DNA from 4 places in the Sphingomonas sp. TX0543 genome. Region 4 is predicted to be linked to each of the others. Evidence: predicted binding sites of a transcription regulator. Region 4 holds the regulator's gene; each other region holds the start of a gene.
What was found. The regulator LexA, encoded in region 4, represses DNA repair genes until DNA is damaged. The targets are predictions, from matches to a motif close to GTTCCNCNCTTGTTCT.
Positions count from the first base shown of each region.

Region 1: a site for LexA is predicted at 1,021-1,036, ahead of uvrA (excinuclease ABC subunit UvrA). Genes of this name have one in related genera too.
Region 2: a site for LexA is predicted at 1,336-1,351, ahead of ACM61V_RS00240 (LexA family protein). Genes of this name have one in related genera too.
Region 3: a site for LexA is predicted at 1,386-1,401, ahead of ACM61V_RS08155 (ImuA family protein). Genes of this name have one in related genera too.

Region 1 covers NZ_JBLZUS010000002.1:1,543,227-1,545,425, forward strand. Annotated here, with positions in the region: gene uvrA (excinuclease ABC subunit UvrA) at 1-1,013, opposite strand, end outside; gene ACM61V_RS08040 (hypothetical protein) at 1,162-1,479, shown strand; gene ACM61V_RS08045 (hypothetical protein) at 1,563-1,817, shown strand; gene ACM61V_RS08050 (porin family protein) at 1,862-2,199, opposite strand, start outside.
Region 2 covers NZ_JBLZUS010000001.1:38,035-40,233, reverse strand. Annotated here, with positions in the region: gene ACM61V_RS00245 (Y-family DNA polymerase) at 1-858, opposite strand, end outside; gene ACM61V_RS00240 (LexA family protein) at 867-1,301, opposite strand; gene ACM61V_RS00235 (SOS response-associated peptidase family protein) at 1,476-2,120, shown strand.
Region 3 covers NZ_JBLZUS010000002.1:1,568,849-1,571,047, forward strand. Annotated here, with positions in the region: gene ACM61V_RS08150 (DUF6504 family protein) at 1-682, opposite strand, end outside; gene ACM61V_RS08155 (ImuA family protein) at 597-1,277, opposite strand; gene ACM61V_RS08160 (AcvB/VirJ family lysyl-phosphatidylglycerol hydrolase) at 1,497-2,199, shown strand, end outside.
Region 4 covers NZ_JBLZUS010000002.1:2,889,795-2,891,993, reverse strand. Annotated here, with positions in the region: partial or broken gene ACM61V_RS14505 (ComEC/Rec2 family competence protein) at 1-893, shown strand, start outside; gene lexA (transcriptional repressor LexA) at 970-1,644, opposite strand; gene ACM61V_RS14495 (molybdopterin molybdotransferase MoeA) at 1,701-2,199, opposite strand, start outside.

The DNA.
Region 1 (2,199 bases), 1.3 Mb from region 4:
GGCGAGGGCGGGTTCGATTTCGCCCAGGGCACGACGGCGCCCTTCTTCAGGCTGAGGTCATGGTTCGGGACGACCAGATCCTCGTCGAAGATCAATTTCTCTCCCAATCCGTCGCACGCGGGGCAGGCGCCTTGCGGCGCGTTGAAGGAGAACAGGCGCGGCTCGATCTCCGGGATCGTGAAGCCGCTGACGGGGCAGGCGAACTTTTCGGAGAAGACGATGCGGTTGGCCGGGATGCCGGCGTTTTTCATCTGACCGCCGGCCGCGGCCTCATCCTCGCGCCCCGGCACCACCCCCTCGGCAAGATCGATATAGGCGAGCCCGTCGGCCAGCTTCAGCGCGGTTTCGAAACTGTCCGCCAGTCTCGTCGCGATGTCGTCGCGCACGATCAGGCGATCGATCACCACCTCGATGTCGTGCTTGTATTTCTTGTCGAGCGCCGGGGCCTCGTCGATCTCGTGCATCTCGCCATCGATGCGCACACGGGTGAAGCCGGCCTTCTGCCATTCGGCCAGCTCCTTGCGATATTCGCCCTTTCGCCCGCGCACGACCGGCGCGAGGAGATACAGCCGCGTGCCTTCGGGCAGGGTCATCACCCGATCGACCATCTGGCTGACCGTTTGCGCGGCGATCGGCTCGCCGGTAACGGGCGAATAGGGAACTCCGACCCGCGCCCACAGCAAGCGCATGTAATCGTAGATCTCGGTGACGGTCGCGACGGTGGAGCGCGGGTTGCGGCTCGTCGTCTTCTGCTCGATCGAGATCGCCGGGCTCAGCCCCTCGATATGATCGACATCCGGCTTCTGCATCAGTTCCAGGAACTGGCGCGCATAGGCCGAGAGCGACTCGACGTAGCGGCGCTGACCCTCGGCATAGATCGTGTCAAAGGCCAGGCTCGATTTGCCCGATCCGCTGAGCCCCGTGATCACCGTCAAGGTATCCCGCGGGATATCCACCGCGACGTCCTTCAGGTTGTGCTCGCGCGCGCCGCGGACGGAGATATGAGTCAGCATGAAGGATGTTCTACTTCTGTTCGGGGAAGCTTTCCAGCCCCGGCGAGATGGGGGCGGCGGCCGGCCGCGACAAGGCGCGCCGCGGGGCTGGTGCATCGGCCAATGTGTATTATATTGGTGGCACACAGGGCTGGCGCAGGATCGTATCATGGCGAAGAAGGACAGCAAGAAGGGAAAGAAAATCCCCAAGAAAATTGGCGGAGTGAAGATTCCCAAGGAACTGCGACACGCGGGCGAGGCGCTGCTCGACAAGGCTAATTCGCCCGCGGGGCGGGAATTGCTCGCCTCCGGGCTCACGATGGCCGCCGCCGCAGCGGCAGCGGCCGCGATGAAGCAGCGGGCGAAGGCCGAGGCAGTCAAGCCGGGTGACCCGGGCATCTTCGATCCGCAGCGTGTCGCCGACAAGGTGGGCGATGTAGCGGAGGTGGTGCTCGATCGACTGTTCGGCACGAAGAAGTCGACGTAACGATTACCGCGATTTCATCCGCCGGACGCGATCGCGTCAGGCGCCGGAGGGCAAAAGCACGGCACCTTTTTTAGGAGGAAGTCATGACCCAATCGAAGATCATGCTCGCGGCGGCTGCCGGAGCGCTCGCGCTCAGTGGCTCGCCGGCGCTGGCCAAGGGCTGTATCCGTGGCGCGGTCGCGGGCGGCGTCGCCGGGCATTATGCCGGCCACCATGCCATCGCCGGCGCGATGGCGGGCTGCGCGGCCGGGCATTATTACTACAAGCACAAGGCCAATGTCGCCGCGCAGAAGCAGGCGCAGGCGGCGCATCCCGGCGCGGCGCCGGCGCACCAGTAAGTGATGATCGGCGGCGCGCTCCCTGCCGGAAGCGCGCCGCCTCGTCAGAAGTAGCGCGCGATCGCGAAACGGAAGCGCGTGCGGTTATTGGCGTAGAGCGGCAGGGTCGAATCCATGCGGCTCCAGGTCACGCCGATCGTTGGCGAGAACCCCTTCCAGTTGAAGGCCCGGTTTCCGACGGTCGCGCGTAGCGAATAGCGCCAGTCGTGGCGCGGATCGGGCGAGAAGATCGTTATCGGTGCATCATAGAGCGCACGACTGAGCGATCCACCGAAAGCGACATTGAAACCCGCCGGAAGTTCACCGCCGATGCCCGTGAGCAGCCCCACCTCGACGCTGGAATAGGGGGCGGCGCGGAAGGAATCGCGGCGCACGAACACAC
Region 2 (2,199 bases), on a different contig from region 4:
CGCGACGAGGCCCTGGGCGCGTATCTTCTCGGCCGCGCGTGCCGCGCGGCGCGCCATGGCCTCGCGCAGCGCGTCCAGTGTCTTGACCGGCTCCCCGAATTGGCGGGTTACGGCGGTAGCCTTCATCGCATCCGGTTCGACCTGAAAATCCATGCACTCGATGCCGTTCAGCTCGCGCACGAGACGTTCGAGGACGACTGTTCCAATGTCGCGCGCGATCTCTGGCCGCAACGCGGCCAGGTCGGCGGTGGTGCGAACGCCAAGGGGCAAAAGGCGCGCTTCAAGCGCCTTGCCTACGCCCCACACCTCTCCAACCGGCCATTTCTCGAATAGGCGCCGCCGCAATTCGGTGTCGTGAAGATCGACGACGCCGCCCCATATTTTTTCGGTGGCTTTCGCCAGACCATTGGCAACCTTCGATAGCGTGCGCGTTGGTCCAAGGCCGATCCGGGTCGGAAGCCCGACTTGCTGCAATATGTCCTCGCGCAACCGATGTGCCGCTGCCACGTCGCCTAGCCCATTGGGTAGGGCGGGGAGCCGGTAAAAACTCTCGTCTATGGAGTAGATCTCCACCGTGTCGGAATGTTCAGCAATGACCGCATTGAAACGGCGATTGAGGTCCGCATAGAGTTCGTAATTGCTCGATCGAAGCTGGATGCCGTGCCGCTCGATGCGGTCGCGGATTTTGAAAACTGGCTCGCCCATGCGGATATGCAGGGCCTTGGCTTCCTCGCTGCGCGCGACCGCGCAACCGTCGTTGTTGCTCAAAACAAGGACCGGAATACCGTGCAAACTCGGGTCGAAAAGCCGCTCTGCACTGACGTAGAAATTTGAAATGTCGGCAATCGCGTGCGCCATGAGGCCACCTAAAGCCGATAATCGCGGACGCTGGTTCGCACCACGCCCCAAATCTCGATACCCTCGGCGGGGGTCGGATCGGAGTGCTGCCGACTGTTGCGCGCCTCTAGGAAAGTGCCGCCCTGGCGGCGGGCGAGCTGACGGCATACAAAGCCGCCGTCCACTATGGCGATGACGATATGGCCCTCGACCGCGCGCGTGTCGCGATCGACCACCACCACATCGTTATCGTAGATACCCGCGTCGATCATGCTGGTGCCGCTAATGCGGAACACAAAGCTGGCGGCGCGGTCGAGCCGCAGCAACTCGATCAGGCAAATGCGATCTTCAGCCCAGTCCTGCGAGGGACTGGGAAAGCCAGCTCCCGCCGCCCCGATGAGCAAGGGAATTAGTCCCTCTGGCACCTCGGCAAGCGGGACCGGCTGCATGAGTGGCAGCAACATCGTGATTCCCTTCTTTGCCCTTCTAACGCATATGGGAACGGAAAGGGAACATAGGATCGCCGCTCAAACGTCGATGGCCTGTGGGGGGTCATTTTCGGAGACAGTCATTGCTAATCGCGCGGGCACTTAACCCGGCTGATTGACAGCCAAAGGCTGCTCCACCAGCTTCCTCTCATGTGCAACAGATACAATCCCGGCGATCGCCAGCTAATTCTCGATGTGATCCCCGCGAATGGAAATGGCGCGCAGTACAACGCCAATCCCGATCGCGTTCATCCGAAAGAGCTTGGCCCTGTCGTCCGGCTTGTTGACGGTGAGATGGTCCTAGAGCGGATGACCTGGGGCTTCCCGGTTACGCTTAAGGGCCGCAAAGGTCAGCCGCTCGCGCCGAAGCCAGTCAATAATGCTCGCTTTGACAAGCTGGGCGCATTTTGGAAGCGCTGGGCGATAGACCCCGGCAACCGCTGCCTCATTCCCACGGCGCGCTTTGCAGAGGCCATCGGTGCGAAGGGCAAGATGACAGAAGCGTGGTTGTCGGTTCCCGATCAACCGATTTTCGCGTGGGCGGGGCTGTGGTCGAATGAGGATTGGGGCCTCTCATACACTGGCGTCATGACGGACAATTGCATTGAGTTTGCCGACATTCACGATCGCTCGCCGGTTATCCTCGATCCAGAGCATTGGCGCACCTGGCTAACAGCGCCGCTTGCCGATCTTTATCAATTTGATCGGCCATATCCGGCTGAGAGGATGGCCGTCGAGCGAACTGATATTCCTTGGGTGAAGCGAAAAGCACCGCGACCGGGGCCTTTGCTATAGCCCTCCCGTGTGACCGGCGCGAAGCGCCGCGACCTGTCCGCTCATGGCTTGCTCTCAAAAGTGAGTAAGATATGCTGCG
Region 3 (2,199 bases), 1.3 Mb from region 4:
GAGAGACGACGATAATGCCCCTTTCACCATCCATGCGGTCTTTCGAGGTGGGTGAGTGGGGCGCAGAATGCGCGCCTGATGCCTTTCCGTAATGCGCCAGCGCCCAGGCTGCGCCACTGGTGTCGGCCACCGCGATGCGGGCGGCGATGCCGATCCGGGCCAGCATTCGAACGATGCGCCCCGCCATTCGCGTCTCGCCACCGTGGAGATGGGAGACGCCGGTGATGTCGAGGAACAGGCTATCGGGATCGGCAATCGCCACGATCGGCGTCCAGCGGCGGGCAAGGGCAAATGCGAGGCGCTCCAGATCGGCGCGGTCGCCGACGGGATCGGCATCGCGCACGTCCAGCCCCGGCACGGACGCCCGCGCCTGCGTCAGCGCCATGCCGGGCGCGATGCCCAGCGCGGCGGCCGCCGGAGAGACAGCGGCGATCTGGACGCGACTGCCGATCTTGTGGGCGGTGACGAGCGGCGTGCCGCCAGGCGAAAAGGCCGGTACGACGCCGCGCCCGCCCTTCGCCCAGCGCGCGCCGGGTCGCCAGCCGGTGATGCGATCGGCCGGACGCGGCGCATGGATTGGTGCAGGCCCCAGCGCGTCAGGCGGCGGTGGCGTGCGCCGCTCCGACCTGACGACGCGGTCGATCGACCAGTGCGGCAGGTAGAGCGAGGCGACCCGTTTCATCCACGGCCTCCACGATCAGATCGAATGGATCGCCGCCGCGCTGGCGGGCGAGCGAAAGGTGCCAGCGCGCGCGGCCGATACCGCCCGCCAACCCCCTGGTGGGAAGCGGTGCGGACGGGGCGGCGGCGACGCGCCAGCGCGTGATCGCGGCGGATGGCACCGCGAGCGGATCTCCGCCCTCCCGCGCATGTCGCTTCATCAGCAGCGCGATCGTGCGCCCGCCCTCGGCGGCGAGTTGCAGGCGGCGGGTGGAGCCCATGGCGGCACGCTTGGCTTCGCCCAGCACCGCGCCCAGGCCGCGGTGGCGGATGCCTTCCTCCATCAGCGCCAGCAGCTCGGCATCGTCGCGCGCCTCGGCGTAGATCACGCGTTCCGGCGAGAGCCCCGCCTGATAGAGGCCAGGCGCGAACAGATCGCGGCGGTGCACCACCCACAGGATCGGCCCCCATGCCCGCGCGGCGATGCCGGCCATGAGCAACGTGGCGCAGGCATCGTCGGCCAGGCTGGGGGTGGCCGGCGCAATCTCGTGCAGCGCATCGAGCCGCAGGCCGCCGGCCGCAAGCCGCGCATCCAGCGCCTCGATTCCGAACGGCATCACCTCACGCCGGCGGTGCCCGTCGCCCTCGATCGTGCGCAGCGTCTCGCGAAGTTGGGCAATGACGGCAGGGCTGGGCACGGAAACACGACTCGCAAGGAGAACAATGTTCCTAATTTGTTCTCACAAAACCGGCGAGTCAATCGCAACTTGTGGAAGTGACAATTTCGTCATGTCATTGAAACTGCCGTGCGGGATCAACATTGCTACGGGACGATCATGCACGGGAGACGGCACATCCACGCGCTAACGCGCCCTGGCCGCTGGTTGCGCTGGCTCGCGATCGCGATTGGCGTGATCGTGCTGATGATCGGCGGTGCCTTGTGGCGGGGCAGCTATTTCGATCTCGATCCCTATGAACGCACCCCGGCGCACGGTCCGACGAGAGGCGATGTCGCGGCGCTGTATCTTTCCGGCGACATGGGCCTGCGCTTCGGCCCGGGCGAGACGATGACGGATCGGCTGGCGGCGCGCGGGATTCCCGTGATCGGTTTCAACACGCCGGTCGCCTTCCGGGTACGGCGAAGCACGGCCGAAACCGAGGCTATCATCGCCGGTGCGATCCGCACCGCGCTGGCCGAGCCGCATACGCGGCGACTGGTACTGATCGGCCGCTCGTTCGGCGCCGACGTGCTCGCCGCCGCGCTCCCCGCGCTGCCCGCCGATCTGCGCCGGCACGTTGCGGCGGTGGTGTTGGTCGTGCCGGGGCGGCAGGTGTTCTTTCGCAGCGATCCCAGCAATATCACCTACCTCGGCACGCCGGACAGCGATGCGCTGCATGGCATTCGCGCGATCACCTGGGCGCCGCTCACCTGCATCCATGGCGTGGAGGAAACCGACAGCGCCTGTGCCGGCGCACGCCAGCCGAATGTGACGAACATCGCCATGCCCGGCGGACATTTCCTAGATTTCGATACCGATG
Region 4 (2,199 bases):
GGGACGAGGGCTGGATCGCGCGGATATTGCGCGATGGCGGATCGCTGCTCCTCACCGGCCTGATGATCGAATTCGCGCTGATGCCCATCGCGGTGTATCACTTTCATCGCGCGGGGATTTACGGCGCTTTCGCGAACATCGTCGCGATCCCGCTCACCACCTTCGTTGTGATGCCGCTGGAGGCGCTGGCGCTGCTGTTCGACGCGATCGGGGTCGGGGGCCCGCTGTGGTGGCTGACCGGAAAGGCGCTCGCGTTGTTGCTGTGGATCGCGCGAACGACGGCCGCCGCGCCAGGCTCGGTGACGGCGTTGCCCGCAATGCCGGGGGCGGCCTATGCGCTGATGGCGGTCGGCGGATTGTGGCTGGCATTGTGGCGGACGCGATGGCGGCGGCTCGGCTTCATCCCGCTAACTCTCGGTGCGGGCTGGGCGCTGGCAACGCCGGCACCGGACCTGCTTGTTACCGGTGACGGACGGCATGTGGCGATCCGCACCGCGCGCGGCGATCTGGCGATACTGCGCGACCGCACCGGGGACTATGTGCGCGGGATGCTGGCGGAGAATGCCGGCGCGGAGGATGATCCCCTGCCGCTGTCGGAGCAGCCGGATGCCGCCTGCAGTCGGGATGCCTGCATGATCACAAGGATGGCAGGCGGCCGGCGATGGCGCATCCTTGCGACGCGCAGCGGATATCTGCCGGCGTGGGCGCAGATGGTGGCGGCGTGTCGCGCGGCCGATATCGTCGTCAGCGACCGTCGCCTGCCGCGCGCCTGCACGCCGCAATGGTTGCTATTGGATCGCCCGATGCTGGAGAAAACCGGCGGCATCGCCATCAGCCTTGCAAGCGGAAGGATCGCGACGGTTCACGTTGCGGGCGATCGGCATCCGTGGGTCATTGCCGCCAGGACACTAACCTCCGCCGGCGCCTACCCGCGAAAGCCGGAGCGTCGTGCCAGCGAGCGCGATCGCCTCAATCGTAGCGACGCAACAGTCCCGCAAGCTTGCCCTGCACCCGCACCTGCGCCGGCGAATAACGCTGCGGATCGTAGCTCCGGTTGGCCGGATCAAGCCGGACCATCGCCCCCTCGCGGCGGAAATATTTGAGCGTCGCCTCATTGTCGTCGATCAGCGCGACGACGATCTCGCCGTCACGCGCGGTCTCGGTGCGGCGGATCAGCGCGTAATCGCCATCGAAAATACCCGCCTCGACCATGGAATCGCCCGCCACCTCGAGCGCGAAATGCTCGCCTGCCCCCAGCAGTGCCGCGGGAACCGGCAGCGATGACGAACCCTCGAACGCCTCGATCGGCATGCCCGCCGCGATCCTGCCGTGGAGCGGAATTTCGATCACATCATTCGCTGGTTGCGGAAGCGCGCGCTTCGCCGGCTGGGCCTGATCCGCGGACGGCTGACGCTGCGCCGCCTCGATCCGTTCAGGCATCTTCACCACTTCGAGCGCGCGCGCGCGGTTGGGCAGGCGGCGCAGAAAGCCACGTTCCTCAAGCGCGCTGATAAGCCGATGGACGCCAGACTTGGATTTCAGCTCCAGTGCATCCTTCATCTCCTCGAACGACGGAGAAACGCCGGTTTCGGCGAGGCGATCATGGATGAAACAGATCAACTCATGCTGTTTCTTCGTAAGCATCGCGATCCTCCGCAGGCGAACAGACGCGGAACCTTTACGGAACAAGCGAGGAGAGGTCAAGCGATCGGCAGGATTTCCGCCGATTCGCCAATTGCCGCGGGCGGAGCATATGGCTCACGCAGGATCAGGCAGGTCGCGCGCGCCAGCGTCGCGAGCATCGAGCTGTCCTGAATCGCGGCGGTGTAAAGCAGGCCACCGCGCAGTTCCGCACGTAGATAGTCCGTGCGCTCGTTATTGGCCGGCAGGGGCTCGCCGAGCGTCGCGCGCGTGGTTTGCGGCAACGGATCGCGCGCGCCCGCGATCGCCGCCGCGAGCGGGCGCACGAAAAGCATGCCGGTGACGAAGGCCGACACCGGGTTACCCGGTAGGCCGACGACCACGCAGTCGTCGCGACGCCCAGCCATCATCGGCTTGCCGGGCCGCAGTGCGATCCGCCAGAAATCGATCGCTGTGCCGGCCGCCTCCAGGGCGGGTCGGACAAGATCGTGATCGCCCACCGATGCGCCGCCGGTGGTGACGAGCATGTCCGCCCGGACATTGGCGAACGCTTCGGTA